2 regions of the Janthinobacterium sp. GMG1 genome follow, and region 2 is predicted to be linked to the other one. Evidence: predicted binding sites of a transcription regulator. Region 2 holds the regulator's gene; the other holds the start of a gene.
The links. The regulator FliA, encoded in region 2, starts transcription of late flagellar genes. The targets are predictions, from matches to a motif close to CTAAAGTTTNNNNNNNNNNNGCCGNTA.

Region 1: the regulator FliA is predicted to act here: its motif matches at 13,656-13,682, upstream of SJI03_RS13055 (DUF5610 domain-containing protein).

The regions. Positions count from the first base shown of each region.
Region 1 covers NZ_JAXQNT010000004.1:274,971-290,204, reverse strand. Annotated here, with positions in the region: gene SJI03_RS13125 (hypothetical protein) at 1-455, opposite strand, end outside; gene SJI03_RS13120 (DnaJ domain-containing protein) at 561-854, opposite strand; gene SJI03_RS13115 (glutamine--tRNA ligase/YqeY domain fusion protein) at 1,017-2,783, shown strand; gene SJI03_RS13110 (CHASE domain-containing protein) at 2,985-4,844, shown strand; gene SJI03_RS13105 (glycine-rich domain-containing protein) at 5,033-5,773, shown strand; gene SJI03_RS13100 (hypothetical protein) at 5,861-6,100, opposite strand; gene SJI03_RS13095 (hypothetical protein) at 6,343-6,612, opposite strand; gene SJI03_RS13090 (hypothetical protein) at 6,802-7,062, opposite strand; gene SJI03_RS13085 (SDR family oxidoreductase) at 7,146-8,063, opposite strand; gene SJI03_RS13080 (CDP-6-deoxy-delta-3,4-glucoseen reductase) at 8,076-9,101, shown strand; gene SJI03_RS13075 (MFS transporter) at 9,188-10,459, shown strand; gene SJI03_RS13070 (DUF1345 domain-containing protein) at 10,498-11,163, shown strand; gene SJI03_RS13065 (HPF/RaiA family ribosome-associated protein) at 11,351-11,728, shown strand; gene SJI03_RS13060 (GGDEF domain-containing protein) at 11,988-12,953, shown strand; gene SJI03_RS13055 (DUF5610 domain-containing protein) at 12,955-13,584, opposite strand; gene sbcB (exodeoxyribonuclease I) at 13,732-15,180, shown strand.
Region 2 covers NZ_JAXQNT010000001.1:1,000,086-1,015,319, forward strand. Annotated here, with positions in the region: gene SJI03_RS04530 (16S rRNA pseudouridine(516) synthase) at 1-708, shown strand, start outside; gene SJI03_RS04535 (fumarylacetoacetate hydrolase family protein) at 922-1,920, shown strand; gene flhB (flagellar biosynthesis protein FlhB) at 2,060-3,253, shown strand; gene flhA (flagellar biosynthesis protein FlhA) at 3,250-5,346, shown strand; gene flhF (flagellar biosynthesis protein FlhF) at 5,686-7,014, shown strand; gene SJI03_RS04555 (MinD/ParA family ATP-binding protein) at 7,007-7,870, shown strand; gene SJI03_RS04560 (RNA polymerase sigma factor FliA) at 7,916-8,647, shown strand; gene SJI03_RS04565 (flagellar motor protein) at 8,629-9,375, shown strand; gene motD (flagellar motor protein MotD) at 9,381-10,157, shown strand; gene SJI03_RS04575 (translation initiation factor Sui1) at 10,208-10,570, shown strand; gene SJI03_RS04580 (hypothetical protein) at 10,644-11,489, shown strand; gene SJI03_RS04585 (flagellar protein FlgN) at 11,508-11,975, opposite strand; gene flgM (flagellar biosynthesis anti-sigma factor FlgM) at 11,984-12,292, opposite strand; gene flgA (flagellar basal body P-ring formation chaperone FlgA) at 12,404-13,099, opposite strand; gene flgB (flagellar basal body rod protein FlgB) at 13,291-13,743, shown strand; gene flgC (flagellar basal body rod protein FlgC) at 13,746-14,147, shown strand; gene SJI03_RS04610 (flagellar hook assembly protein FlgD) at 14,163-14,861, shown strand; gene SJI03_RS04615 (flagellar hook protein FlgE) at 14,915-15,234, shown strand, end outside.

The DNA.
Region 1 (15,234 bases), on a different contig from region 2:
TCGTCTTCATCGTGCTCGTCGTCGCCGTCGTCATTGGCGGCCAGCTGGTCGAGCGACTGGTCGTCGTCGTCCCACAGGCGCGGATTCTTGTGCAAAAAGGCCGTGATGATGGCCTGGCGCGCCAGGTCGGGGAAGCTTTCTTCAATCGCGGCGTACATCTTCGCCGCTTCCGGCGCGGCGCACGCGGCCATGGAAAACACGCGGGCCGTATCGCCGAATTCGTAGTCTTCGCTTTCGGCCAGCAAGCCTTTCGGGTCGCTGAACGTGATGTGGTCGACCAGCGCGAAGGCCAGCATGTTCACGTCTTCGATGCCGCCGCCGCTCGCGTATTCGCCCACCAGGGCGTCGACCATGCTCTTGTAGTTCTTGCGGTTCGGCGGGTCGCCGAGGATGCCTTCGATCTGGCCTTCCAGCTCGCGCGACTGGTACGCGAATTCAGGGTGTACTCTTCTCATGCTGTGCTTTCCAATGTGATGCGCGGCACTTTTACTTAAAAGCAAAAGCACCATTGTTTGTTGTTTTTCAAATCATTCGGGCTGGCCGGGCGGCCGCCAGCAGGCTTAGTCTGCCGGCAGTACCGTGCCATGCAGGCGGAACACGCCGCACCACAGGGCATAGGCTTCCGCTTCCGGGTCGATGATGATGCGGTGGTTCACGCTCTGGTCGTATTCTGCGCGCTTGGCCGGGTCGGCCAGGATTTCATACGCCTTGGTCACGCTCTTGAAGCGCGCCTCGGCGCCGGGGGCCTGGTTGCGGTCGGGGTGGAAGCGCATGGCCAGCGAACGGTAAACCTTCTTGATTTCATCGTCGCTGGCATTGGGCGCGACACCGAGGACGTTATATAAATTTTCCATAAATGGCTCCGGGGTCACGTTTTGTTTGCTAATTAAAGGCGAATTATCCTATAGAACGGCGTCGGCGTCGCTTGCATGCCGGGAAATGGGGGTAAATACGTGCTTATAAAGCGCTTGTGGTACGGTAAAATGCTTTTTACTGTCACTCTTCCGCATTGATCAATGAGCAACGATAAACCGAATACCGCCGCGCCAGCGCTGGCGCCCAATTTCTTGCGTAACATCATCGAAGCCGACCTGGCTGCCGGCGCCCATGTGCGTCCCGGCCTGCCCCAGGTGATCACGCGTTTCCCGCCGGAGCCGAACGGCTACCTGCACGTGGGCCACGCCAAGTCGATCTGCGTCAACTTCGGCCTGGCGCGCGATTATGCCGGCCAGTGCAACCTGCGCTTCGACGACACCAATCCGGCGAAGGAAGAGCAGGAATACGTCGACACCATCATGGACAGCGTGAAATGGCTGGGCTTTGACTGGGAGCCGAAGCATGCCGATGGCCAGAGCCACCTGCACTACGCGAGCGACTATTTCGACCAGCTGTACGCGATGGCCGAGTACCTGATCACGGCCGGCTTTGCCTATGTCGACAGCCAGAGCGCCGAAGACATGGCCGCCAACCGCGGCAATTTCGGTCAGGCCGGCAAGAATTCGCCATTCCGCGACCGTCCGCGCGACGAATCGCTGGCCCTGTTCCGCGCCATGAAGGCGGGCGAATTCAAGGATGGCGAGCACATCCTGCGCGCGAAGATGAGCGAAGATGCCATGAGTTCGCCGAACATGAACTTGCGCGACCCGGCCATCTACCGCATCCGCCATGCGCACCACCACCGCACGGGCGACGCCTGGTGCATCTATCCGATGTACGACTACACGCATCCGATCTCGGACGCGCTGGAAAACATCACGCATTCGATCTGCACGCTGGAATTCCAGGATCACCGCCCGTTCTACGACTGGCTGCTGGAAACCCTGTCGGCCGGCGGCTTCTTCCAGCAACCGGTGCCGCGCCAGTTCGAATTCTCGCGCCTGAACCTGACCTACATCGTCACCAGCAAGCGCAAGCTGCGCCAGCTGGTGGAAGAAAAAATCGTCGATGGCTGGGACGACCCCCGCATGCCGACCCTGGTAGGCATGCGCCGCCGCGGCTACACGCCGGAAGCGATTCAACTGATGTGCGAACGCACGGGCGTGACGAAATCCGACGGCTGGATCGACTACAGCGTGCTGGAAGGCTGTTTGCGCGAAGACCTGGATCCGAAAGCACCCCGTACGGTGGCCGTGCTGCGTCCATTGAAACTGATCATCGACAATTTCCCTGAGAGCGAGAGCGTGGAATGCACGGCGCCCGTGCACCCGCACTTCCCGGAGCGCGGCCTGCGCACCTTCCCCATCTCGCGCGAGCTGTGGATCGAGGAAGACGACTTCATGGAAGTGCCAAATAAAGGCTATTTCCGTTTGTATCCGCCGATCGACGACAAGCCGGGCAGCCGTGTGCGCTTGCGCTACGGCTACGTGATCGAGTGCACGGGCTACGACAAGGATGCGGACGGCAAGGTCATCGCCGTGCATTGCACCTACTTCCCCGACAGCAAATCGGGCACGGAAGGCAGCGCCAATTACAAGGTCAAGGGCAATATGCACTGGGTCAGCGCGCCGACGGCCATTCCCGCCGAAGTGCGCCTGTACGACCGCCTGTTTACCGACCCGCAGCCGGACGCGGGCGGCAAGGACTTCAAACTGGCCTTGAATCCGCTGGCCAAGGAAGTGGTGCAAGCGTGGCTGGAACCGGGCGCGGAACTGGCCCAGCCGGAACAACGCTTCCAGTTCGAGCGCCACGGTTATTTCGCGGCCGACCGGGTTGACAGCCAGCCTGGCAAGCCCGTCTTCAACCGCATCGTCACCCTGAAAGACAGCTGGCAGCCCGCCAAATAAGGGCTGGACGGCACACGAAAAAAACCGCTGCGGCGGTTTTTTTTCGTTTCAACGAGAAATATTGCCTGTTGACTACATTCACGATAATTTTGTATATTAGGCAGCTATTGAGCAATTTGCAATTTCGATGGCGCTTGCACAACCCAGCCCAGCCTCCGCCGCCCAGGCGGCACCCGATTCCTCTTCCTGATGCGGATGGCGATGTCTTCTACTGCCGGCGAACACCCCTTAGCTGCTGAAAAAAGACCGCAGTGGCTGCTCGGCGTTGTGGTGTCGATGATGGCGGGCCTGCTGTTCTACATGGCCGCCTCGCTATCGATCGAAAGCGATGCCAGCGAACAATTCAACAATCTGGCGCGCAACACCCAGAAAAGCATCGAATCGCGCACCAAGTCGTATGCCAACCTGCTGCGCGGCACGGCCAGCCTGTTCCGCGCCAACGCACACGTGAGCCGCGAGCAATTCCACCGCTACGTGGCAAACATCGCCCTGCAACAGAACTACCCGGGCGTGATGAATCTCAATTACAGCCAGGAACTCGACGAGACGCAGCGCGCCGCCTTCGAAGCGGCCATGCAGCGCGACTATCCGCCCGGGCGCGACGGCTATCCGGCGTTTGCCATCCATCCGCCCGCCCCGCGCGCCGAGTATTCCGTGCTCGTGTACATCGAGCCGATCGCCAGCGCTCCGGAAAAGTATGGCTATGACATCGCCGCGCGCCCGCTGATCGCCGAAGCGCTGGCGCTGTCGCGCGACTCCGGCCAGATCAGCAATTCCGGCGTGCCCGTGCCGATGGACGGCCGCCCCCAATTGACGGGCATGGCCATGCGCATGCCCGTGTACCGCTTCGGCATGCCGGTCGATACGCTGGAGCAAAGGCGCGCGGCTTACCAGGGCTCCGTCGGCATCGGCTACGACCTGGTGACGATGATGCGCAGCGCGCTGGCCGACATGCCGGTACGCAACGTCCGCCTGACCCTGTTCGATATCGGCCCGCAGGCGCTTGAACAGCGGGAGGTGCCGCTGCAGCTGCCGCACGACATGCGTCCCATCTTCGACAGCACGGCGGCGGGCATGCATGCGCCATGGTGGCAGCCCGGCAATTCGGGCCGCTACCTGAGCAGCACGTTGCTGATCGAGCACAATGGCCGCGCCTGGCAAGCGCTGTTCAGCGTGCGCAAGAGCGACCTGTATTCGCGCTTCGACGTCTTCCTGCCGTGGCTGGCCCTGCTGATCGGCTTTGCCAGCACCATGCTGCTGTATGTACTGTTCCACACCCTGGCGTCGTCGCGCCGGCGCGCCATCCAGATGGCGACGGGCATGACGGAGGAATTGCGCGCCAGCCAGATCCGATTGCAACTGTCGCACCAGAAACTGCGCCGCCTGGCAGCGCATGCCGACCAGATCAAGGAAGAAGAGCGCAAGCGCATCGCGCGCGAAATCCACGACGACCTGGGACAGAACCTGCTGGTCTTGCGCATCGATGCCGACATGCTGGCCTCGCGCACGCAGCGCCGCCACCCGCGCCTGAACGCCCGCGCCCGCTCGACTCTGGAGCAGATCGACGCCACCATCAAGAGCGTGCGGCAGATCATCAACGACTTGCGCCCTACCGTGCTGGACCTGGGCGTGAATGCGGCCGTCGAATGGCAGGTGGCGCAGTTTCGCCAGCGCACGGGCATTGCCTGCGAAGTGAGCGAAAGCCATGACGACATTTGCCTCAGCGACCAATGCGCGACGGCCCTGTTCCGCATCCTGCAAGAGTCGCTCAGCAATATTTCCCAGCATGCGAATGCCAGCCGCGTGCAAGTCAAGCTGGAAAAATGCCACGATACGGTGTCGATGAGCATCAGCGACAACGGCGTGGGCGCGGCCATCGACGGGCGCAACAAGCTGGGCTCGTTTGGCCTGGTGGGCATCGAGGAACGCATCAAATTGCTGGGCGGCACTTTTTACATCGAAAGCAGCCCCGGCGCCGGCATGAGCGTACACGTCAGCGTGCCGCTGGGCGCGGACGCCACCGCCTTTCCCTACCAGGAAGAAAGCCGGGCCAGCGGGTGACAGCCGCGCGCCCGCACGAAGCAAGCTCAGCTTGCATATTTCGTAATTAGATGCAATATTGATGTAGAACAACTCAGCGCCCGCCCGCCATGGGCCAGGCATTCCTCGACTACTTGCCAGGAGTACACACGCACCGCTTTTCCTTGTTACACCGCAGTTCCCACAACGCTCTTTACCAAAGGACATTCATGGATACGAACGACAGTTTCAAAGCAATTGCCGATTTGAATTTGGACGCGATCAAGGTCAAACTGATGCACCGGGAGTCAGGCGAAGGATGGAGTCTGGAGAAGGCGAATGCAGTGGAATTCGAGTACCGCCGCTTCCTGATCCTGATGAAACAGTTTCCGGAAGAAGAAACGGCGCCTTTGATGGACGTCGACACCTTCTGGCACTACCACATCCTCGACACCCTGAAATATGCGGCGGACTGCGAACAGGTGTTCGGTTACTTCCTTCATCACTTCCCCTACATCGGCCTGCGCGGCGAAGACGACGAAGCGGCGCACCATCGCGTGGGCGAGCGCATGAAGCAGTTGTATGAACAAACGTTCGGGGAAGATTATATCCGCGCAGACACGGCGTATTCGGGGCGCGCCGTACAGGCGGCGTATTCGGGACGGGCGGTACAGGCTGCGTATTCGGGACGGGCAGTGCAAGCTGCGTATTCAGGACGGGCTGTCCAAACAGCATTTTCCAGTGCAGCGGTACAGGCGACGGCTTACTCGGGCCGGGCCGTGCAGACGGCGTTTTCCAGTGCGGCGGTGCAGGCGACGGCGTATTCGGGCCGCGCGACCGGGGCTGCCAACACCGCATTTTCCAGCGCCCCTGCCTCACTGGCCGCGGCGGTGGTCAAGTCGTCCTCGACTGGCCTGGAAATGGGGCGTTTCTATGTCGATCGTCCGGTGCTGAACCGCGACCCGCAATAGAAAAGCGGAAAACAGATGTGGCTGCCGCACGCGGCAAGCCTGGCTTACCCAGACGGCACCTCTCAGCTTGCCGTCTGTCAGGCGCTCTTAGGCAGCCATCAACTCGCGCAGTTCACGAATGCTGAAATCGCTGATTTCATGCATGCGGATGAGGATCGTGGCGCCGATCGGCAAGGTATTGTGACGAATCTTGCTGATGACCGGTGGCGCCACTTCCAGGGCTCGCGACAAGGCGGCATCGTTTTTCAGTTGCAACTTGTCGATGATCGCATCGAGGACGCGATTCGGGTTGTAGGTAGGCAAAGAGGTAATTTGTTTGAGAGACATGATCGAAAATCCGTACTTGTTGTATTAGAGCAAAAAGAAACCGAATGTCTCTTCTGCAATAATTCAGGGTAAACACACTAAAAAGCGCCATCACTTATGCGGCTTTTACGCCGCAAACAATATAATACACGCTATTGTTGATTTTTGCGTAACTTAAAGCAAAATTGTGATAATTGAAGAGAATTGACGCACTTGGAATGTGCTAGAGGATAACTCAAATCGGAAAAATTTGCTGCAAGTCATCAATTTTTACGATGAGCAACACCGCTATGCATGAGCCAGACTATGGCCATGAGGGTGCTGAGGCGGGCCATTTCCGCAGATAAATGCCAGCCTTGCGCGGCCACGCCGGCCGGGGTGGCAAGCGGGCAAGTGCCCGGGAGGGCATCCACGCGGCACCAGGCCAGTTGCCGGCGGATTTCATCGGGCGGCGGCGGCGGCTGCAGCGCGCGTTCGCGCCGACGCATGTAGGCGCGTACCTGTTCCTTGCTGGGGTGATTCGTAGCTCGCATGGCTTGCTCCTGCTGACGGGAAACAGCGTCACGCTGTTCAGAGCCCGCCACAAGAGCCCAGACGCGTGACGACATTGCTCACCATATCGCCAGCGCGCCATGACGCGTTTGCGCTGCGTCAAAGGCACGGCCCCGGCGTTGCGCCGAAGCCTGTACTGTGCCATGACTCCAGCGGCCTGGCTTCCGTCCTTATTTCTTTTGCTGGCGCACGCGCTGCTGCTGTTTTTCCTGCGTTTGCTGGCGATTCTGTTTGCGCTCGAACAAGGTGACCGCATCTTTCTTGGCTTGCTCGGCGGTACGCATTTCCTCATGCGCATCGTGCGGGACAAAAAATTCGGCGTCCTGCGCCGCCACGACCAGCTTGATGGCGGCCTCGTCGTCGAGGTCGTACAGTTCCGTCAGGACGGTGGTGACCTCGTCCAGGTATTCTTCGTAAGTGAGGGTGCTCATGCTGTAGTCCTTAAGTGAGTGGCGCAACGCGGGAACGGCGCGCTGCGCGCCGGCCCAGCAAAGTGCGCAGATAACCGGCCATTTTACCCGATGCCGGCGCCATCGGCAGACAGCGCCTGCAAGGCATCGGCCACGCGCGCATAGCGCAGACGCACGCCCAGCTCGCGCTTGAGGCGCGTATTGTGCAGGCGGCGCGATTCGGACATGAACGACAGCAGCATCGGCGTGACCACTTGCTGCAACTCGGCACGCGGCAGGCGCGGCGGGCGTGGCAAGCCGAACGTGTCGGCCACGGCGTCGAAATACTCGGCCATCTTGAGTTCGCTGTCATCGCTGGCGTGATACACGCGTCCCGGCTTGCCCCGCCACAGGGCCCGCTCGATGATGCGCGCCAGGTCATCGGCATGGATATGGTTGGTGTACACATCGTCGCCCGCGGCCAGGGCTGGCGTGCCCTCGCGCAAGCGCTTCAACGGCAAGCGATCCTCCGCATAAATGCCGGGCACGCGCAGGATGGCCACCTTGGCGCCGCGGCGCGCGCCCCAGCCGCGCAAGACCTGTTCGGCGTCGACGCGCCGCTTCGCGCGCGCATTGCCCGGCGCCGTCGGCCGCGTTTCATCGACCCAGGCGCCGGCGCAATCTCCATACACGCCGCTGGTGCTCACATACACCATGCGTGCATGCTCGGGTAAAATGGCGGCCAGATTGCGCGTGCGCCGGTCCAGCAAGCCCGACGACAAGGGCGGCGCCAGGTGCACGATCATCGACGCCAGTCCCGCCAGCCGTTTCAGGCTGGCGCGGTCGTCGAGGTTGGCCACGATGGGCACGGCGCCGGCCGCCCGCAACTGCGCGCAGCGCGCCGGCTGGCTGGTGACGGCAAAGACGCGGAAGCGCGCCGCTAGCTGCGGCAACAGACGCATGCCGACGTCGCCGCAGCCCAGGATCAGCAAGCGCGGCAAGCCTGACGGCTTGCGCAAAGAGTGCATTAACATATTTTTCATCTCAAGGATTGTATGACTTTTCAAGTTACTGTTCAGCCCAGCGGCCACCAGTTCAGCTGCGAAGCGGACGAAACCGTGCTGGCGGCGGCGATACGCGCCGGCGTGGGCTTGCCGTATGGCTGTAAAAATGGCGCCTGCGGTTCCTGCAAGGGCAAAGTGCTCTCCGGCACCGTCCAGCACAAGGCGCACCAGCAGCGCGCCCTGACGCCGGAAGAGGAAGCGGCCGGCTTTTCCCTGTTCTGCTGCGCCACCACGGACGCCGACCTCGTTATCGAAGCGCGCGAAGTGGCGGGCAGCAGCGACTACCCGATCAAGAAAATGCCGTCGCGCGTGACCACCATCGAGAAAGTCGCCCCCGACGTCGTCGTGCTGACCCTGCAATTGCCGGCCAGCGAGCGCCTGCACTACCGCGCCGGACAGTATATCGAAATCCTGTTGCGCGACAACAAGCGCCGCAGCTACAGCATGGCCAGCGCCCCCGTCGAAGGCGGCCCCGTGAGCCTGCACATCCGCCACCTGCCGGGCGGCCTGTTCACCGACCAGGTGTTCGGCAGCATGAAAGAGCGCGACATCCTGCGCTTCGAAGGCCCGATGGGCACTTTCTTCCTGCGCGAAGATTCCGACAAGCCCGTCGTGCTGCTGGCCTCGGGCACGGGCTTTGCCCCATTGAAAGCCATCGTCGAGCACATGATCAACGAGCAATCGCCGCGCCCGATCACCCTGTACTGGGGCGGCCGCCGTCCGCACGACCTGTACATGGACGCGCTGTGCCGCCAGTGGGCCGCCGACTTGCCGCAGTTCACCTATGTGCCCGTCGTCTCGGACGCCTTGCCGGAAGACGCGTGGGAAGGCCGCACGGGCTTCGTGCACCAGGCCGTCATCGCCGACTTGCCGGACATGTCCGCGTATCAGGTGTATGCCTGCGGCGCGCCCGTGATGGTGGATGCGGCCCACCGCGATTTCGTGCAACTGTGTCAGCTGCCAGCCGACGAATTTTACGCGGACGCCTTCACCACGGAAGCCGACCTGGCCAAGTAAGCGTCACCTTCCAGACAGCGGGGTGCTGCTGGCGCGGCATCCGCTGCCGCCACCCGCCTCACCCCGTCGTGCCCTGGAAAGTATTCATGTCTCTCGCCTCTGCCGGCAACGGCTTCAGTATCCTGCGTCACCGCAATTTCGCCTTTTACCTGTCCGCCCGCGTGCTGGGCACCGTGGCCGTGCAGATGCAAAGCGTGGCCATCGGCTGGCAGGTGTACCAGATCACGGGCAGCCTGTTCGACCTGGGCCTGATCGGCCTGGCGCAATTCGCGCCTTTCCTCGTCTTGATTTTGCCGGCCGGCCACGTGGCCGACCGCTATAACCGCCGCAATATCATCGCCTGGTGTCTGGCGGCACAACTGGCTTGCGCGCTGGCCCTGCTGGCGTTTACGTTAAGCAATATTTCCATCGTCTGGCCCGTGTTTGCCGTGCTGGTGCTGTTCGGCAGCGCGCGCGCCTTCATGATGCCGGCCACGCAAGCCGTGCTGGTCAACATGGTGCCCACGCAACACTTCAGCCGGGCCGTCGCACTCAGTTCATCGAGTTCGCACGTCGCCATCATCCTCGGCCCCACCCTGGGCGGCTTGCTGTATTACTTCGGCCCCAAGGTCGTGTACCTGATCTCGTCCGCGCTGCTGGTCGTGTCCGTCCTGCTGATGCGCGCCACCACGCCCGCGCCGCAAGTGGTGAAGCGCGAACCCGTCAGCTGGCATACCCTGCTCGAAGGCTTGCGCTTCGTCTGGTCGAAACCCATCGTGCTGGGCGCCATTTCGCTCGACCTGTTTGCCGTGCTGTTCGGCGGCGCCACGGCCCTGCTGCCGGCGCTCGCGCACGACGTGCTGCATATCGGCCCCAGCGGCCTGGGCTTGCTGCGCACGGCGCCGGGCGCGGGCGCCGCCCTGTGCTCGATCGCGCTGGCCATCTTTCCCATCACGCGCCGCGTGGGCGCGTGGATGTTCGGCGGCGTGGCCGTCTTCGGCCTGGGTACTCTGGTGCTGGGCAGCACCAGTTATTTCCCGCTGGCCCTGGCGGCCCTGTTCCTGATGGGCGCCGGCGACATGGTCAGCGTCTACATCCGCCACTTGCTGGTGCAGTTCGAGACACCGGACGAGATCCGCGGACGGGTCAGCGCCGTCAACGCCGTCTTCATCGGCGCCTCGAACGAGCTGGGCGAGTTCGAATCGGGCTTGACGGCCGGCTGGTTCGGCCTCGTACGCGCCGTGCTCTTCGGCGGCGCCGCCACCCTGGCCGTGACGGGCATCTGGGCCGTGCTGTTCCCCGTGCTGTCGCGCATGGACCGCTTCCCCCACCACGAGAAGGAAGCGGCCGCCAGGACGGCCACCACGGCCAGCACATAAGGTCTAAGATGCGCTATCGCCACTGACCAAGCCGCACCATGAAAATCACGCTTCCATTCCACAGCTTCATCCGCAGCCGCCCCCACCTGAGCATGGCCACGGCCATCGGCGTGGCGGCCGGCCTGTTGCTGCCCTCGTCCTGGCAACAGATGACGCGCTTGCTGACGGCGTGGAATGTCGCCGTCTGGTTCTACCTGGCGACGATGGCCTGGATGATGATGCGCGCCAACCACCACAAGGTCAAAGCCATGGCGGCGCGCCAGGACGAGCGGGCGGCCACCGTCCTGTCGGCCCTGTCCGTCGCATCCGTGATGAGCCTGGTGGCCATCGTCTCGCAGCTGTCCTCGATGAAAGACATGGCGCCGGACGAGCGCGCGCTGCATTATGGCCTGACGATACTCACCCTGGTCGGCTCGTGGTTCCTCGTCGGCACCCTGTTCTGCTTCCACTATGCCCACCTGTATTACCAGGCCGACCCCGCACTGCGCCCCCTGAAGTTTCCCGACGACGAGCAAGAGCCCGATTACTGGGATTTTCTGTATTTCGCCTTCACCATCGCCGTCGCCGTGCAAACGTCGGACGTTTCCGTGCAGACGCGCATGATGCGGCAGATCGTGCTGGGGCAATCCGTGCTGAGCTTTTTCTTCAACTTGGTCGTGCTGGGGCTGTCGATCAATATCGCGGCTGGACTCATCAATGGCTGAAAAATAATTTCGTAGCGGAAACTTGACCTGGCTGAAGGGTTAAGCGCATCTTAATCGTGCGCACCCTCTTGAAATACTGGAAAGAGGAGTAAGATAAGTTCCATGCACAGAGGTCATGTGCATGAGGCAGCAACCAGGCCGCAGCACGCCTGAGATGGGTTTTTTTTGAATTGACAGGAGTAAGCATATGCAAATCAATATTCATACCGACAGCACCATCGCCAACACCGCTGGACTGAACGAACATGTGCAATCCGTACTTGAAAGCGCACTGAACCGCTTCCGCGACAACCTGACCCGCATCGAAGTCCACATCAGCGACACGAATGGCCCGAAAGGCGGCGCCGACGATATCCGCTGCGTCATGGAAGCACGCGTTGCTGGCTATCAACCGATCGCAGTGACCGAACAGAACGCCACCGTGCATCAATCCGTTGCCGGCGCCACTGATAAACTGAAACGCGCCATCGATAGCGCCCTGGGCCGCCTGCAAGACAGCAAGCGCCATGCCACCGGCAAGAATGCCGTGATCGATACGGCCGAAGCGGAAGAAACCGCCGAGTAACTCCCCACCCGCAGGATTTCCAGAGACTGAGGCAGCCGTTCAAGGCTGCCTTTGCACATCCGCCCCGCCTTTCGCGCGCGCCAACATCCATAACAAAACCGCAAGCATTCCAGCGTATTAACGCGGCAATGAAATAATTGTCGTATTTCTCACAGTAAGTGACCTCAAGCAAGCCTTTGCCGTTACAGCCAAGGCTGCTTTACGCTATCATGAAGCTACCGGCCCCCTGCTCGCGCGCCGGCTTTTTGAAAGTGTGATTGTGGAACAGATCGGCAACTTCGGCGCTTCAGGCTGCAACATCGGCGATTTACAGCTATTTCGCGATGGGGCGGATAGCCAGACGGCCGCCATGCTGGCGCCCTGCCCCGTCATGCGCCTCGAAGCGGGCGAAGCTATTTCCGACACGCAAGGCGCCAGCCTGTACATCGTCCTGCGCGGTTCGCTGGCCGTGGCCGCCGACACCCACACGGGCATGGATGACGGCACCGTCAGCAAGGTCTTGCCCGGCGAAAGCGTGGGCGAACAGTCGGTGCTCGATGAAGCGAGCAACCTGGCCGCCATTTCCGCCCTGGAAGAAACCGATTTGCTGGTGATCGACGCGGCCATCGTCTGGGAATTGATCGAACAGTCGAACGGCCTGGCGCGCAACCTGCTGCGGCTGCTGTCCTTCCGCATCCGCGCCGCCAATGCCCTGCTGCGCCGCCGGCAAAAGCTAGGCGAATTCTACCGCCAGCTGTCGATGGTCGACAGCCTGACGGGCTTGTACAACCGCGCCTGGCTGACGGATTTACTGCCGAACATGATCGTCACGGCCCACGCCAGCGGCTCGCCCCTGTCGCTGGTGATGATCGACCTCGACCATTTCAAGCGCTTCAACGACACGCACGGCCACCAGGCGGGCGACCAGGCACTGCGCATCGCCGCGCAAGTGCTGGGCGCGGCCCTGCGGCCCACGGATTTTGCCGTGCGCTACGGTGGCGAGGAAATGATGGTGATCTTGCCCGATACCAACGAACACGTGGCCCTGCGGGTGGCCGAGCGCCTGTGCGAGCGCATGCAACTCGCCGTCATCTTTGCAGACATGCGCAGCGCGCTGCCACACATCACGGGTTCCTTCGGCGTGGCCAGCCTAGCGGCCGAACAGGACGACCATGCGCTGATCGCCGCGGCCGACGCGGCGCTCTACCGCGCCAAAGCATCGGGCCGCAACAGGGTCATGCTATAGATCAGGCGGCCTTGCTGTCGGCCGGCTTGCTTGCATCCGGCTTGGCAGCATCATCCTTCTTGCTGCTGTGCGCGGCGATGAAGTCGGCGTAGCCCTTCTGCACCAGTTCATACGTCTTGTCGATATTGCCGGCGATATCGCCATTCAGTACTTTCAAGCCGCCCAGGATGTCGCGCGCTTCCTTGAAGCCTTTTTCCATGCCGCCGCTGATGGTGTCCATGAACTTGGTCAGGGCCGTATCGTCGTCCATGCCGGGATTCTGTTTCTTGAACGCATCAAAAAAACCCGTTGACAGCGATACAATGCGGCTCGCCGTCGCTTCGGCGCTGTTATCCTGCGAAGCCGCATTCTGGATCGCGTCCTCGCCGTACTGGCTCTTCAGCGCTTCATTGATGTTGGTGATGGCCGTCTTGTACAGCAGCGCCAGCGGCTCGTTCTCGGAACCGATCGACACGTTCAGCGAGGCCTGCATGATGGAAGCGTTCAACTGCAGCTTGGTGCGGTCATTGACGCTCATTTCAGCGTTGATACCGTCCTTTTGCTGGACTTTATCGTCCTTGCCGGCAACACCCGTACTGACGGAAGTCACGGAAGGGTTGGAATTGCCGCTTGCGGCGATGGGAATTGACACGATAGACCTCCTTGAACGGGCAATGTATGCCACCATGCGGAAAACGCGATGATGACCATCCTCTCGTGTAGTATCGGCAGGTTTTCAGAAAACTGTAGCAGCGGCTGCTTTTAGCGGCCCGGATAACCAATCAAGCAACGACCATCAATGACTAACCAGACCTTTCTTTGGCACGACTACGAAACCTTTGGCGCCCAGCCGCGCCGCGACCGCCCGGCCCAGTTCGCCGCCATCCGCACGGATGCGGACCTCAACGAGATCGGCGAGCCGATCATGCTGTATTGCCAGCCTGCCAATGATTTCCTGCCCGACCCGCAATCGTGCCTGATCACGGGCATCACGCCGCAGCAGTGTCTGCAGCTGGGCGTGCCCGAGCACCAGTTCGCCGCCACCATCGAAGCGGCCTTTTCGGAGCCGGGCACCATCGGCGTGGGCTACAACACCATCCGTTTCGACGATGAAGTCACGCGTTTCCTGTTCTGGCGCAACCTGATCGACCCGTATGCGCGCGAATGGAAGAACCATTGCGGCCGCTGGGACATCCTCGACGTCGTGCGCATGACGCACGCGCTGCGCCCGGAAGGCATGCAATGGCCGAAACGCGACGATGGCCAGACCAGTTTTAAACTGGAACACTTGAGCAAGGCCAATGGCCTGGCCCACGAAGCGGCGCATGATGCGCTGTCCGACGTGCGCGCCACCATCGCCCTGGCGCGCCTGATCAAGGAAAAGCAGCCGAAACTGTTCGAATTCTGCCTGGCGCTGCACAAGAAGGACAGGGTCGCCAGCGAAATGGGCATGCACCTGGCAGCCGCCGAGCGCCAGCCTTTCCTGCACGTGTCGGGCATGTTCCCCGCCGAGCGGGGCTGCCTGGGCGTCGTCTGGCCGCTGGCCACGCATCCGAGCAATAAAAACGAGATCCTCGTCTGGGATTGCGCCTACGACCCGCGCGAACTGTTCGCGCTGGACGCCGACACCATCCGCACGCGTTTATTTACACGCAAGGATGCCATGCCGGAAGGCATGACGCGCCTGCCCGTGAAAAGCGTACACCTGAACAAATCGCCCATGCTGGTCGGCAATCTGAAAACTTTGTCGCCGGCCATGGCCGCGCAATGGGGCATCGATCTGGACGCGGCGAAGGTCAACGCGCAACTGGCCGCGACGGCGCCGAACATGGATGCCATCTGGGCCGAAGTCTTCCAGCGCCCGGGCGCAAATGTCGCGCTGGACGTGGATGAGGATTTGTACAATGGTTTCGTCAGCAACGACGACCGCCGCCTGCTCGAATCCTTGCGCCGCGACACACCGGCCAAGCTGGCCACGGCCCGCCCCTCGTTTGCCGACGAGCGCCTGCAGGAATTGCTGTTCCGCTACCGCGCCCGCAATTTCCCGCAAACCCTGAGCGAAGCGGAAAGCCTGCGCTGGGAACAGCACCGCGCCGCCCGCCTGTTCGACGGCGACGCCGGCGCCCGCACCATCGAAATGCTGTTTACGGAGATCGATGTGCTGTCGGAATCGGTCGATGAGCGGGGAGAGGAAATTCTGGGAGAACTGTACGATTACGCGGAGATTGTCGCCCCCCAGCGCGATTAGTCGCACCTAAGCAAACCTACTGCGCGTCGGTTTGGTTAGGCGCTGTGCGGCTAA
Region 2 (15,234 bases):
AGTAAATTATCCCTAGACCGCATCCTGCAATCGCAGGGTTTTGGCACCCGTAAATATTGTCGTTCCCTCATCGAGGATGGCGATGTCGTCATCGATGGCGTCACCCAGACCAATTACCGCACCACCGTCGAGACCGAAGGCCTGGTGCTGCACGTGTTCGAAGAAGAGTGGGTGGTCCGCACGCACCTGTACCTGGCGCTGAACAAGCCCGCCAACTTCGAATGCTCGCGCAAGCCCAGCCATCATCCTGGCGTATTGACCTTGCTACCGGAACAATTCACCTGGCGCGAAGTCCAGCCCGTCGGCCGGCTTGACCACGATACGACCGGCATGCTGCTGATGTCTGACGATGGCCCGTTTATCCATGCACAATCGTCGCCGAAGCGCCACGTTCCCAAGATTTACCAGGCCACCACGCAAGAGCCTGTGACGGATGAACTGGTGGCCCTGTTGCTGGCTGGTGTGCAATTGCACGACGAACCGGCCCCGCTGGCGGCCCTCGTCTGCGTCAAGCGCGGCGAGCACCAGCTGGAAATTGTGCTCGAGCAAGGCAAATACCACCAGGTCAAGCGCATGCTGGCCGCCGCCGGCAACCATTGCAGCGCGCTGCACCGTTCCGCCATCGGCAGCCTGACCCTGGAATCGCTGGGCATCGCCGAAGGCGAGTGGTGCTATCTGACACCCGAGCAGATCGCGTTGCTGGCGTAATAACACCAGGCCAAACCTACTGCGCGTCGTGCTTTGCAGCCTGCGATGCTCACCGTGCTTTAGCACGGCTGCGCTTCTCGGCCACAAATCACTGCCGCTCGCTACGGTTTTGTCTGGTGTTGCACCTCTCTTCTTGATCGCTAAATGTCGGTATTTGCCGGCTTTTTTGCGTCTTTAGTTTCCATTGCCTGCATTTGACGAAGTTTTCCGTACATGAAATTAGCAACCCTGAAGGATGGCACGCGCGACGGCCAGCTGGCTGTCGTCTCGCGCGACCTGAAAACGGCCCACCTGGCCGATGGCATCGCCCCGACCCTGCAAAAGGCGCTCGATGACTGGAGTTTCATCGCGCCCCAGCTCGATTTGCTGTACCAGACCATCAATAGCGGCCGCGGCCATCGCGCCTTCGAGTTCGACCCGGCCAACTGCATGGCGCCCTTGCCGCGCAGCAGCTTGCGCGTGGCCGGTGCGTCCTATCTGCAGCAGATCGAGCGCGCCTGCAAGGCTGCTGGCGTTGATGTGCCCGCCAACTTGCGCGAGGCGCCACGGCTGTATCAGGGCGCCAGCGACGATTTCCTCGGCGCCCATGACGACATCACCCTGGCGCACGAGCAGTGGGGCATCGATTACGAGGCAGGCATCGCCGCCATCACGGACGACGTGGCCATGGGTTCCACGCCCGACCAGGCGCACCTGAATATCAAGCTGTTGATGCTGGTCAACGACATCACCTTGCGCAACCTGGCGCCCGACGAGCAAGCCAGTGGCTACGGCTTCCTGCAGGCGAAACCGGCCATGGCCTGCTCGCCTGTGGCCATCACGCCGGACGAGCTGGGCGACGCCTGGCGCGGCGGCAAGGTGCATTACGCCCTGCGCTGCAGCCTGAACGGCAAGTTGACGGGTCAGCCCCACGCGGGCGCCGACATGGCCTTCAATTATCCGCAATTGCTCGCCCATCTGTGCCAGACGCGCAACGCGCGCGCCGGCAGCGTGGTCAGCGCGGGCGGGGTCGCCAACAAAGAAGTCAAGAAGGGATTTTCCAGCATCGTTGAGCGACGTAACCAGGAGATGATCGCCGATGGCATCGCCAGCACGCCATTCCTGTTGTTTGGTGATGTGGTCCGGCTGGAAATGCTCGGTGATGACGGTAAATCCTTGTTTGGCGCCATCGAGCAGACCGTGAAGCAGGCGGAAGCGAGGAAGTCCCGCTAAGGTTACTTGAGAGTAAAGGAAATGCAGGGGATTTGCCCCCCTGTTCCGCCGATGGCAAGCAGGCACTTGACTCGATAATGCTCCATGCCCAGTCCGTATTGCGCCTAGCCAGGCTGCAGGACTTCACCGGAGTTGATTGATGTCGGAAGACAGCGACGCAGAAAAGACCGAAGCCGCGTCACCGAAGCGCCTCGAGCAGGCGCGTGAGGAAGGCGACGTTCCGCGATCGCGTGAAGTGGCAACGTTCACTGTGTTGATGGCGTCCGGCTGCTGCCTGTGGTTTGCCGGCGACGCCATCGTGCGGCGGCTGACGGCTGTCATGGTTTCCGGCCTGACCCTGGACCGCGAGCAGATACTCAATCCCGACGCGATGATGTTGCGCATCGGCTACGACGTGGGCTCCGTCTTGCTCACTTGCCTGCCGTACGCGCTGGCCATCATGCTCGTGGCCCTGGCCTCGCCCGTGCTGGTGGGCGGCTGGCTGTTCAGTTCCAAGGCGTTCACCCCCAATTTTGGCAAGCTCAACCCGATTCGCGGCCTGGGCAATATGTTTTCGAAGAATGCGCTGGTGGAATTGCTCAAGGCCATCGCCAAGACCCTCGTCGTCGGCGTCGTCGCCTGGATGGTGATGCAGCATCAAAAGGATGCCGTGCTGGGCTTGTCGGTGGAATCCCTGCGCGCCGGCTCGGCTCATCTGATCAGCCTGCTGATCACGGCCTTTTTGCTGATCGTCGGCGCGCTGGGCCTGATCGCCGCCATCGACGGTCCATACCAGATGTGGCATTACGCCAACAAGATGAAAATGTCCTTGCAGGAAGTCAAGCAAGAGTCGAAAGAATCGGACGGCAATCCGCAGATCAAGGCGAAGATACGCCAGATGCAGCATGAAATGTCGCGCCGCCGCATGATGGCCGATGTACCGACGGCCGACGTGGTGGTGACCAATCCTACCCACTACGCGGTGGCCTTGAAATATGGCGAGAATTCGCGCGGCGCGCCGCAGGTGGTGGCCAAGGGCATCGACGAGGTGGCGGCTAAGATCCGCGAACTGGCCGGCGAGCACAAGGTCGCCATCCTGGAAGCGCCGGCCCTGGCGCGCGCGCTGTACAAGCATACGGACATCGGCGACGAGATTCCCGAAGCGCTGTATGGCGCCGTGGCCGAAGTGCTGGCCTATGTGTTCCAGCTGCGCAGCTATGGCAAGGGCCAGGGCGAGCGTCCCGACAAGCCGAAGAAACTCGACGTGCCGCCCGAGCTCGACCCGCAGAATCCCGCATCACAGACACCGCCCGCAACTGGCGCAGCAGACAAGAATAAAGGAAGTACACCATGAACGGCCTGAGAATGCCAGCCTGGCTCAGTGGAATGGGTGGCAACGCCAGCAAGGGCATCGCCGCGCCTATCATCATCATCATGCTGCTGGCGATGATGGTGCTGCCGCTGCCGGCCTTCATCCTCGACATCTTCTTCAGTTTTAATATCGCGCTGTCCATCATCGTGCTGCTGACGGCGCTGTACACGGTCAAGCCGCTCGACTTCATGGCGTTCCCGACCATTTTGCTCGTGTCGACCATGCTGCGCCTGTCGCTGAACGTGGCGTCCACGCGCGTGGTGCTGACGGAAGGCCATACGGGCGCCGACGCGGCCGGTAAAGTGATTGAAGCGTTCGGTCACTTCTTGATCGGCGGCAACTACACGGTCGGTATCGTGGTTTTCATTATTTTGACGATCATCAACTTTACCGTCGTGACCAAGGGCGCGGGCCGTATCGCCGAGGTGGGCGCCCGCTTCGCGCTGGACGCGATGCCCGGTAAACAGATGGCCATCGATGCCGACCTGAACGCCGGCCTGATCGGCGAAGACGAAGCGCGCCGCCGCCGCACGGAAGTGGCGCAGGAAGCGGAATTCTATGGCGCCATGGACGGTGCCAGCAAATACGTGCGCGGCGATGCCATCGCCGGCATCATGGTCACCGTCATCAATATCGTCGGCGGCTTGCTGGTGGGCTTGCTGCAGCACGACATGGGCTTTGCCGATGCGCTCAAGAACTACACCCTGCTGGCCATCGGTGACGGCCTGGTGGCGCAGATTCCTTCGCTGATCATTTCCACGGCGGCCGGTATCGTCGTCTCGCGCGTGGCCAGCGAACAGGACATCGGCACCCAGCTGGTAGGGCAATTGTTTGCGAAACCGCAAGTGCTATATATTACCGCCGGCATCATCGGCGGCATGGGCTTGATTCCCGGCATGCCGAACATGGTCTTCATCCTGCTGGCGTCGCTGCTGGCCGGTTCCGCCTATCTGATCAGCAAAAAACGCACGCAGGAAAAAGAGGCGGCCGAAAAGCCGGCCGAAGTGCCGCAGGCAACCGTGGCGCCCGAGCAGGAAGAAGCCAGCTGGCAAGACATCATGCCCGTCGATACCCTGGGCCTGGAAGTGGGCTACCGTTTGATTCCCCTGGTCGACAAGACGCAGGGCGGCGAATTGCTCAAACGCATCAAGGGCATCCGCAAGAAATTTGCCCAGGAAGTGGGCTTCCTGGCGCCGCCCGTGCATATCCGCGACAACCTGGAATTGAAACCGTCCGCCTACCGCATCACCCTCAAGGGCGTGGAAGTGGGCGTGGGCGAAGCGTTCAACGGCCAGTTCCTGGCGATCAACCCCGGCATGGCCAGCGGCACCTTGCCGGGCGTGGCCACCAACGACCCCGCCTTCGGCTTGCCCGCCACCTGGATCGACGCCAGCTTGCGCGACCAGGCCCAATCGATGGGCTACACGGTGGTCGATGCGGGCACCGTGGTGGCCACGCACCTGAATCACCTGATCACCTCGCACGCTTCCGAGCTGCTGGGCCGCGCGGAAGTGCAGTCGCTGCTCGACCACCTGGGCAAGGATGCCCCGCGCCTGGTGGAAGATCTGGTGCCGAAGATGCTGTCGCTGTCGACCTTGCAAAAGGTGCTGCAGAACCTGCTGGCCGAGGGCGTGCACATCCGCGACATGCGCAGCATCATCGAAACCCTGGCCGAGCATACGGTCAGCACGCAAGACCCGAATGAACTGACGGCGCTGGTGCGCGTGGCCCTGGGCCGCGCCATCGTGCAGCAATTGTTCCCCGGCTCGGCCGAACTGTCCGTGATGACCCTGGACAGCCGCCTGGAGCGGCTGCTGATGCAAGCGATGGGCAATGGCGGCGATGGCGCCGGCATCGAGCCGGGCCTGGCCGACACCATCGCGCACCAGGCGGGCCTGGCTGCCCAGCAACAGGAAGCGCTGGGCCTGACGCCGGTGCTGCTGGTGCCGGCGCCGCTGCGCGCCCTGCTGTCGCGCTTCCTGCGCCGCGCCTTGCCGCAGCTCAAAGTGCTGTCGCATGCGGAAGTGCCGGAAACCAAGACGATCCGCGTCACGGCCCTGGTGGGCGCGCAGTAGTTGACAGAGTTAATGCCGGGGTCAGACCCTCAACACCTCCAACACGAAGGTTATCGCCAACGTGCGAGGGGGTCTGGCCCCAGATTTCGTTAGCGTCAGTGGGGGGGGCTGACCCCAGCAGTTGCTTTTGGTCAAATAAACATCAATTTCCTCTCGGCAAACTGAATAACGGGTACTTTCCCGTCCTGTTCCTTCGATCATTTCCTGTAAGCATCGCTAATAATGGAAACTGTCCGGGTGATCTGTGTCCATGTGGAAGACAGCACTCAAGCAACAGGAGTCGACGATGGTCACACAGTTCAGCCAATATTGCGCCACCCCCGCCTTGGGAGGCCGGTCATGAATGTGAAGAAATTTACGGGCGCCTCGTCGCGCGATGCGCTGCGCAAGGTGCGCGAAGCGCTGGGCCCCGACGCCGTGATCCTGTCGAACCGCCAGGCCGATGGCGTGGTGGAAATCCTCGCGCTGGCCAATGACGATGCCGCTTCGCTGGCGTCGCCGCCGGCCGCCTCCGAAATGGCCCAGCCCCGTCCCCAGTTGCAGACCCAGTTCGCCACGCCGCAGCGTCCTGCCGCCCCGGCCCAGCGCCCGGCCGCGCCACGTCCTGCCGCGCCGCGCCAGGCTGCCTCCGAGCCAGTGGACATGGCCCGCATGCAGCAGATGATGGCCAGCGCGCTGGCGCACGTCAAAGAGAACGCCGCCGCCGAGATGAGCGGCATGATGAATGAAATCCGCGCCATGCGCGGCATGATGGAAACTCAGCTGGCGGAAATCTCGTGGGGTTCGACGCAGCAGCGCGAGCCGCAAAAAGCCGTCGTGCTGCGCGAAATGCTGGCCGCCGGTTTTTCGGCCAGCCTGGCGCGCTACCTGATCGACAAGTTGCCGGCCGGCCTCGATGGCGCGCAAAGCATGCGCTGGATCAAGACCGTCCTGAGCCGCAACCTGAATACTGTGGCCAATGAAGACGCCATGCTGGAGCAGGGCGGCGTGTTTGCGCTGGTCGGCCCGACCGGTGTCGGCAAGACCACCAGCACGGCCAAGCTGGCGGCCCGCTGCGTGATGCGCCACGGCCCGGAAAAGCTGGCCCTGATCACCACGGATGCCTATCGTATCGGCGCGCACGAACAGCTGCGCATCTACGGCAAGATCCTCGGCGTGATGGTGCATTCGGTGAAGGACGAGGCGGACTTGCGCATCGCCCTGAAGGAATTGAAGAACAAGCACACGGTGCTGATCGATACGGTGGGCGTGAGCCAGCGCGACCAGATGGTGACGGAACAGGTGGCCATGCTGTCGGGCGCCGGCGCCGACGTGAAACGTTTGTTGTGCCTCAATTCCACGGCGACGCAGGAAACGTTGAACGAAGTGGTGCGCGCCTACCAGGGCAGCGGCCTGGCCGGCTGCATCATGACCAAGCTCGATGAAGCGGCCTCGATCGGCAACGTGCTCGACGTGGTGATCCGCCAGAAGCTGAACCTGTTTTATGTGTCGAACGGCCAGCGCGTGCCGGAAGACCTGTACCTTGCCGACCGCGGCTACCTGATCGACCGCGCCTTCAAGCTCAAGCGCGATTCGGCGGCCACGCAGTTTTCCGATGCCGAACTGCCGCTGCTGATGGCGCAGGCGGCCGCCCGCAACAATGAAGCGCGCGGGGTGCACCTTGGCTAATTTCGATTTCGACCAGGCCGAAGGCTTGCGCCGCATGCTGGCCGGCCCGCAGCCGCGCGTCATGACGTTCCTCTCGGCCACGCCGCAGGACGACAAGGGCGCCATGCTGGTCAACCTGGGCGCTTCGCTCGTCTACGGCGGCAATGACGTGCTGCTGCTCGACGCCAGCGGCGGCAGCGATGGCGTGGCTGCGCGCCTGGGCCTGGCGCACGGCGCCAGCCTGCGCGACGTGGCGCGCCAGCAGTGCGGCTTGAACCAGGTCATCCACCAGGTGCCGCAAGGCTTCGGCGTGGCCAGCCTTGGCGCGCGCAACCATTTGATGGACAGCATGGACTATGCGGGCGAGGACGAACTGCGCCGCCTGGGCAAGACTTTCGACGTGCTGGCGCGCCAGAGCGGCATCGTGCTGGTCGACGGCGTCGTGGCTGACGAGGGCGCCTGTTTCCCCGTGCCGCTGATGGCTTCGTCCGATATCGTCGTGCAAGTGTCCACCAGCGCCACCTCGATCAAGGCGGCGTACTGCCTGATCAAGCGCCTGAGCCAGGAACTGGGACGCCGTCCCTTCGGCATTCTCGTCACCGGCGCTTCCGAATCCGAAGCAAAAGTGGTATACGATAATATGGCGCAGGCGGCGAGCCGCTATCTGGCCGTGAAGCTGACCTCGATGGGTTCGGTGCCTGCCGATGAGTATCTGCACCGCGCGGCGCGCCTGGGCCGCAGCGTGGTCGATGCGTTTCCGCTGGCGGGCGCGTCGGTGGCGTTTCGCGGACTGGCCGAGCGGCTGGCCCGTTCGGCGGCGCCGGTACTTGGCGGCACCTTGTACCAGACGGGGAGCCCACACCAGTTCAGCGCCTGAAGCCAACCGTAGCACCAGATAAGATGAGAAAACAATAAGCAGCCTATGTACACGGTCAAAGGGAAATCGAACAAGGACTATTTGCTGACGGAGCACATTCCGCTGGTGAAGCGTCTGGCGCACCATATGAAGGCGAAATTGCCGCCTTCGGTCGAGGTCGATGACCTGATCCAGGCCGGCATGATCGGCCTGCTCGATGCCATCAGCCGCTATGAAGAGACGCATGGCGCGCAGTTCGAGACGTATGCCGTGCTGCGCATCCGCGGCGCCATGCTCGACGAATTGCGCACCAGCGACTGGCTGCCGCGCAGCATGCGTCAGAACATGCGCAAGATCGAAGAGGCGATGAGCACCTTGCAGCAGCGCCTCGGCCACCCGCCGACGGAGTCGGAAGTGGCGAAACTGCTGAAAATGTCGCTGGCCGACTACCAGGAAATGCTGGGTGACGGCGGCGGCCACCAGCTTGTGTACTACGAAGACTTTCATGACCCGGACGGCAATGACAGCTTCCTCGACCGCCATTGCGTGGACGAGGACAGCGACCCCTTGCGTTCCCTGCTCGATACCGATTTCCGGCAATCCGTGATCGATGCCATCGACGCGCTGCCGCCACGCGAGAAAATACTCATGGGCCTGTACTACGAAGAAGAGCTGAACCTGAAGGAGATCGGCGCGGTGATGGGCGTGTCGGAATCGCGCGTCTCGCAGCTGCATACCCAGGCCGTCGCGCGCCTGCGCGCAACCTTGAGGGAGCTGGCGTGGACTGGTCCAGCGTAATCGGGCTGGCGCTGGCGCTGGCGGGCCTGTTGGTCGGCCAGGCACTGGAAGGCGGCAAGATGGCCTCCCTGCTGCAGCCGGCCGCCTTTGCCATCGTCATCGTCGGCACCTTCGGCGCCGTGCTGCTGCAAACGCGGCTGCGCACTTTTGTGCGCGGCCTGGAAATGTTGCGCTGGGTCTTCCTGCCGCCGTCCGACACGCGCGCCGCGCTGGCGCGCGACATCGGGCAATGGAGTCTGACGGCGCGCCGCGACGGCCCGCTGGCGCTGGAGCGCCTGATGGAAAACACGGCCGACCGCTTCAACGCCAAGGGTTTGCGCATGATCGTCGACGGCATCGCGCCCGACAAGCTGCGCCAGCTGCTCGACGTGGAAATCTCCGCCTACGAAATGGCCGAGCGCCAGGCCGTCAAGGTGTGGGAATCGGCGGCCGGCTATTCGCCCACCATCGGCATCCTGGGCGCCGTGCTGGGCTTGATCCACGTCATGGAAAACCTCACCGACCCGAGCAAGCTGGGCAGCGGCATCGCCGTGGCGTTTGTCTCGACGATTTATGGCGTGGGCCTGGCCAACCTGCTGTTCCTGCCGGTGGCGAATAAACTCAAGGCCATTGTTTCGCGCCGGGTGCTGCAGTACGAAATCACGGCCGCCGTGCTGTACGACATCGCCACGGGCGACCATACGCGCATCATCGAAGAGCGCGTGTCCAGCCTCTTGCACGAGCATTGACCATGATGCGGCGCGCGCGCAGGAAGTATGACGAGGAACCGGACAACCAGGACCGCTGGCTGATCTCGTACGCCGACTTCATCACCCTGCTGTTCGCCTTTTTCGTCGTGATGTATGCGATTTCGCAAGTCAACGAAGGTAAATACCGCGTCTTCCAGAACGCCATCGGCCAGGCCTTCAGCCTGGAAAAGGGCGCGCCGCCCATCATCATGGAAGCGCCACAGGCCATCCCGCTGCCGAACCCCGCCCTGAAACGCCGCACGGAAGCCATCCGCCGCGAACGCGAACACATGACGCGCCTGGCGCAGGACCTGACGTCGACCCTGGCGCCGCTGGTGAAGGAGGGCAAGGTGCGCGTCACGCAGACGAGCCGCGGCGTGAGCGTGGAAATCAATGCCAGCGTGCTGTTCGACCCGGGCGCGGCGCGGCTGACGACGGAGTCGGACCAGGCCTTGCGCGCCGTGGCCGTGCTGCTCAAGGACGACACGCACGACGTGCAGGTGGAAGGGCATACGGACGTGCAGCCGATCAGCAATTCCAATTTTGCCTCGAACTGGGAATTGTCGGCCGCGCGCGCCAGCGCCGTGGTGCGCCTGTTCATCGCCAGCGGCGTCAAGGCTTCGCGCCTGACGGCCGTGGGCCACGCCGACAATATTCCCGTGGCGCCCAACGAAACGGCGGAAGGGCGCGCGCGTAACCGCCGGGTCGCCGTGACGATTTTGTCGGGCATCCCCGAAACGGTGACGGAAGTGCCGACGGCGCCGGTGGCACCAGCCAATTGAACGCCGCCGCTTGGTACAATCGCGGCCTTCTCTCTTTTTATCTCTTCCTCATGAAAAGCAGCTCCCTGGGCGGTCTCGTCTATTCCACCGAAACGGGCCGTATGTGTCCCGCCTGCCGACAGCCGCTGGCGCAATGCGCGTGCAAGGCGCAAGCCAAGGCGGCGCCCTCCGGAGACGGCGTGGTGCGCGTGTCGCGCCAGACCAAGGGCCGCGGCGGCAAGAGCGTCACCGTGGTAAAAGGCTTGGCGCTGGACGCCATTGCGCTGGCCCTGCTGGGCAAGCAGTTGCGCACGCAGTGCGGTTCGGGCGGCACGGTCAAGGATGGCGTGATCGAAGTGCAGGGCGACCATGTGGACACCATCCTGGCCGCGCTGGCCAAACTGGGCCACCAGGCGAAAAAGGCCGGCGGCTGAGAGTGCACAGGCGTGCGGCCCACTGCCGCGCGCCTGTGGTAACGTGCGCTTCCCATCCACGCGCATCCTCACCATGAACGTCAAATTCACCAGCATCGCCATCGCCGCCGCCATCGCGGCAGTGCTGGCGCTCGTGTACTGGCCAGCACCCGACGGCGGCGCGCCGGAATCTGTGGCCAGCGCTGCGCCGGGGCGCAGCCTGGAATCGTATTTAAGTATCGATGCTTCCGTCCCTGCGGCTGAAATGCCCGTTGTCGTTTCCCTGGCGCAACGGCTCGAACGCCTGGGCGCCAGCGGCAGGGCGGAAGACGCGTATGCGGCCTTCAACCTGATCGACGACTGCATCGTCTTCCAGCGCGAAAGCCGCTTGCCGGGGATGGAATTCGAGCTGGGGCGCGAGATGACGGCGGAAGAAAAAGCCGCCCAGCAGCAGCTGTGCGGGGGCCTGACGCAGCGCCAGCGCGAGGATCGCCTCGGCTACCTGGCCACCGCCGCGCAAGGCGGCGTGCCCGGTGCGGCCACCCTGTTCCTGTCGGAAGGGCCGTTCGGCGACCGCAGCGCGCTGCGCAACCGTCCCGACGATCCGCTGGTGCAGGCGTGGAAGCGGCAAGCCATCGCCCAGCTGACGGCGCAGGCGGACGAGGCGGAACTGAGCAGCGTGTCGACGCTGATGATGGCCTACCTGCGCGATGGCGAGGTGGTGCGGAAGGATGCGTCGCAGGCGTATGGCTACCTGCTGGCCCTGCGCCAGGTCTACGACGATATCCTGGCGCCCGGCGTCACGAATCCATATCAGGATGAATACTGGCACTGGCTGCAGGCCGAACTGACGCCGGAGCAGCAGGCGGCCGCCAGCGCCAGGGCGCAAGCCATCGTGGCGAAATGGCGCCAGCACGCGGGGCGTTCCGCGCACGGTTGAACTGGTCAATAAGGGAAGCTAGCCGATGACGACGCGCCGGCTGGCCGTGTTGCTCGTTGGCTGGCCACTGGGGCCGTAGAAATTGCCGCTTTGGGCCGGGGGGCGCATGGCGTTCAGGGCGCCTTGCGTATGTACCATGTGCTTGTTGACGAGCAGGCTGTTCAGGCGGTTCTGTTCCTTGGCTTCGCGCGTCGTCTCGAGCAGGGCTTTCCACAGGGGCGCCGCTTCGGCTTCATTGGCGCCGACCAGCCAGTCTTCCATGCCCGCTTCGGCGGCCATGAAGCCGGCTGCCGCCAGCGCCTGGTGGCGTTGCGCCGCCAGCTGGCTCAATTGTCCTACGAGTGCCGTCTTGCGTACGGTGAGCTCCGTGATTGCATCGATGTCAGCCGCAACCAGATGCCGCTGTTCTTCTTTCATCAATGCCAGCAATGTGGTCATGAGCTGTTGCTCGTCGCGCAGGCTGGAAAACGGAGTCACTGATTGCATGAGGGAACCTATCTATTTCGTGAGTGCAGCAAGTCCTTGACCGTGTCGAGGAGACCGTCCGCCACTTTTTCTGAGTTGACCTGGAACTGGCCGTCGGCGATCGCCAGCTTGATGCGTTCGACTTTTTTCGTGTCGAACACGGCGCCGCTGCCGGCAGTTGCACTGGCCGCTAATGCCTGTCCTTGCGGCGACAGGCGTACATTGTCCGACGTTGTCGGTGTTGCCTGGGCTTTCTCGGCATTCCGGGCGCCGGAGGTACTCGCGGGCGCCACCGGCAGGCCGGGATTGCTTTTAATGGTGTTGTCGGTAATTTTCACAGCGTGATCCTCGTCTGGTCGAAGTCAAAAAACTCCGGGATATGTGTCATTATCGGCACCTTCTTCCGAAACTTTAGTGCGCCAGACCACAATATCGCTGTCCATCCGTGTTTAGAACGCCACCTCCACCATGCCGCCAGCCCGCGCCACGCCGCTGATCTGCTGGCCGCTCTGCGTGCGTACCTGCACCGTCTGGCCATCGCCGGCACTGCCGATGGCGCGTCCTTCTGATGCCACTTGGAAACCATTGCCACTGGAAACGACGCGCACCAGCTGGCCCTGCATCACCACCGGCTTGCGGCGCAGGGTGTCGAGGCGCATCGGCGTGCCTGGCGGTAAGGAAATATTCGTGCTGGCGCCCACCACCTGCGCCATGTCTGTAGCGATGCCTGCCGGCAATGCGGCCAGGTCGCCCTGCATCGTCACCAGCTGGCTGGCGTCGATGGCTTGTCCCTGCGCCAGCGGCACGGCGCTGGCCACGTAGTCGCCCACGACGGCCACGTTCGCTTGCAAATAAATGGTCCAGCTGGAGGGCGCCGTGCAGCGCACGCCGACGGTGGTCTTGCCCCAGGCGCGCGCGCCCGGCGCCATGAACGCTTGCGGCGCGGGGCAGGCGGCCAGGTTCAGGCGCGGATCGACGGCGCCGACGGTGATGGTCACCTTGCCCGGCAAACCGTTGCTTTGCACCTGCAGGAACTGGTCCACGCTGTTGCGCAGCGCTTCCGGCGTTTGCCGGCCGGCGTTTTGCGCCTGCGCCAGCAGTGGCAGGGCGGCAAAAGCAAAGAAGAAAGCAAGCGGTGTTTTCATGGTGATAGGCCTCTGGAATACTGCCATGATAGTGCGCGCCGCCCCGTTCGAAGCGCCGATTAAGGGGTAAAAGTATGGTCTGATCCGGCGATGGTCTTGCTGGTGGGCGCCGTACTATGTTTCCTGTCATCACTATACCGCCATCCTTCCGCCATCTCGGGCGCCAGTGGCAGATCTTTCCGGAGCCTGACATGATAGGGAAACTCGACGATTACATGCGCTTCAACGAGACGGCGCTGAGCCTGCGCTCGACGCGCCAGGAATTGCTCGCCTCGAACATCGCCAATGCCGATACGCCCAACTACAAGGCGCGCGATGTCGATTTCGCCGCCGCGCTGAAGGGCGCGATGGCGCGCAAGGACGGCGTGCCGCCTGCGCTGAAGGGCACGGCGCCGCAGCATATGCCGGGCAAGGGCGTGGCCGCCGCAGCGGGCGCAGCCGGTGGCGGCAAGGTCGAGACCCTGGCCGACGGCACGCCGTTGCTGTACCGCGCGCCGGCCCAGGGCGCCGTCGATGGCAATACGGTCGACATGGATCTCGAGCGCAATGCCTTTGCCGATAACGCCATCCGCTACGAGGCGGCCGTGACGTTCCTCAACTCGCAGATCAAGGGCATGCTGACGGCCATCCAGGGAGGACAATAATCATGTCGCTATTTAATATCTTCAATGTTTCCGGTTCGGCCATGAGCGCCCAGGCGCAGCGCCTGAACACGGTGGCCAGCAATCTGGCCAATGCGGACAGCGCCACCAGCGCCACGGGCGAAGCCTATCGCGCCAAGCAGGTGGTGTTTGAAGCCGTGCCCATGGCCAATGGCGCCACGGCCGTCAAGGTGCAGAAGGTGATCGAAGACCCGTCGCCGATGAAGCTGGTCTACGACCCGAAGAACCCGCTGGCCGACGAGAAGGGCTACGTCACCATGCCCAACGTGAATACGGTCGACGAGATGGTCAACATGCTGTCGGCTTCGCGCTCGTACCAGACCAACGTGGAAACCATGAACGCGGCCAAGTCGCTGCTCCTGAAAACCCTCACCATCGGCCAATAAGGCTGACTGATCATTATGGCAACCATCGATACCAGCACCTCCAAAGTCACCGACCTGATGGCGACGATGAATCCGAAGAAGACCACGGCCGAGAAAGGCAGCGTCGAGGAAGAAACGAACAAATTCCTGACCCTGCTGGTGACCCAGCTGCAAAACCAGGATCCGATGAACCCGCTGGACAATGCACAGCTGACGAGCCAGCTGGCCCAGCTGTCCACGGTGACGGGCGTCAACAAGCTCAATACCACCCTGGAAACGCTCAAGACCAGCTACCAGCAGGCCGAATCGATGCAGGCGGCCAACATCATCGGCCACGGCGTGCTGACGGCAGGCAAGAGCATCAACTTGAGCAAGAGCGCGGCCCTGCTGGGCGTGGACTTGGCGACTCCGGCCGACAAGGTCAAGGTCATCATCTACAACAGCACGGGCAAGGAAGTCCATTCCATCGACCTGGGCCCGCAGGACGCGGGTACCTTGCCGCTGGGCTGGAACGGCTCCACCGCCGAGCTCGACAAGGATGGCAAGAACATCGTGCTGCCGGATGGCGCCTACACCTTTTCGGTGGAAGCCACGCGCGGCGGCGCCAAGCTGACCGATGCCGCGGCGCTGATGTTTGGCTCGGTCGCCAGCGTGTCGACGGGCGCGGGTGGCGTGAAATTGAACGTGCCGGGCGTGGGCAGTATCACCATGGCCGATGTGAAACAGATTTTGTAAGCCGCTTCCCCTTAGCGTGACCCTCTACCCCTAATTTCTACCAGGAGAACACAATGTCTTTCCAACAAGGCCTGAGCGGCTTGAACGGCGCCGCCAAATCGCTGGACGTCATCGGCAACAACATCGCCAACTCGGCCACCGTGGGTTTCAAGCAATCGCAGGCGCAGTTTGCCGACATTTATGCCAACTCGCTGTATGGCGTGGGCGGCAACCAGCCCGGCATCGGCGTGTCCGTGTCACAAGTGGCGCAGCTGTTCAACCAGGGTAACCTGGAGAGCTCGTCCAATCCGCTCGACATCGCCATCAATGGCGGCGGTTTCTTCCGCACCAGCGTGAACGGCGCCATCCAGTATTCGCGCAACGGGCAGTTCCA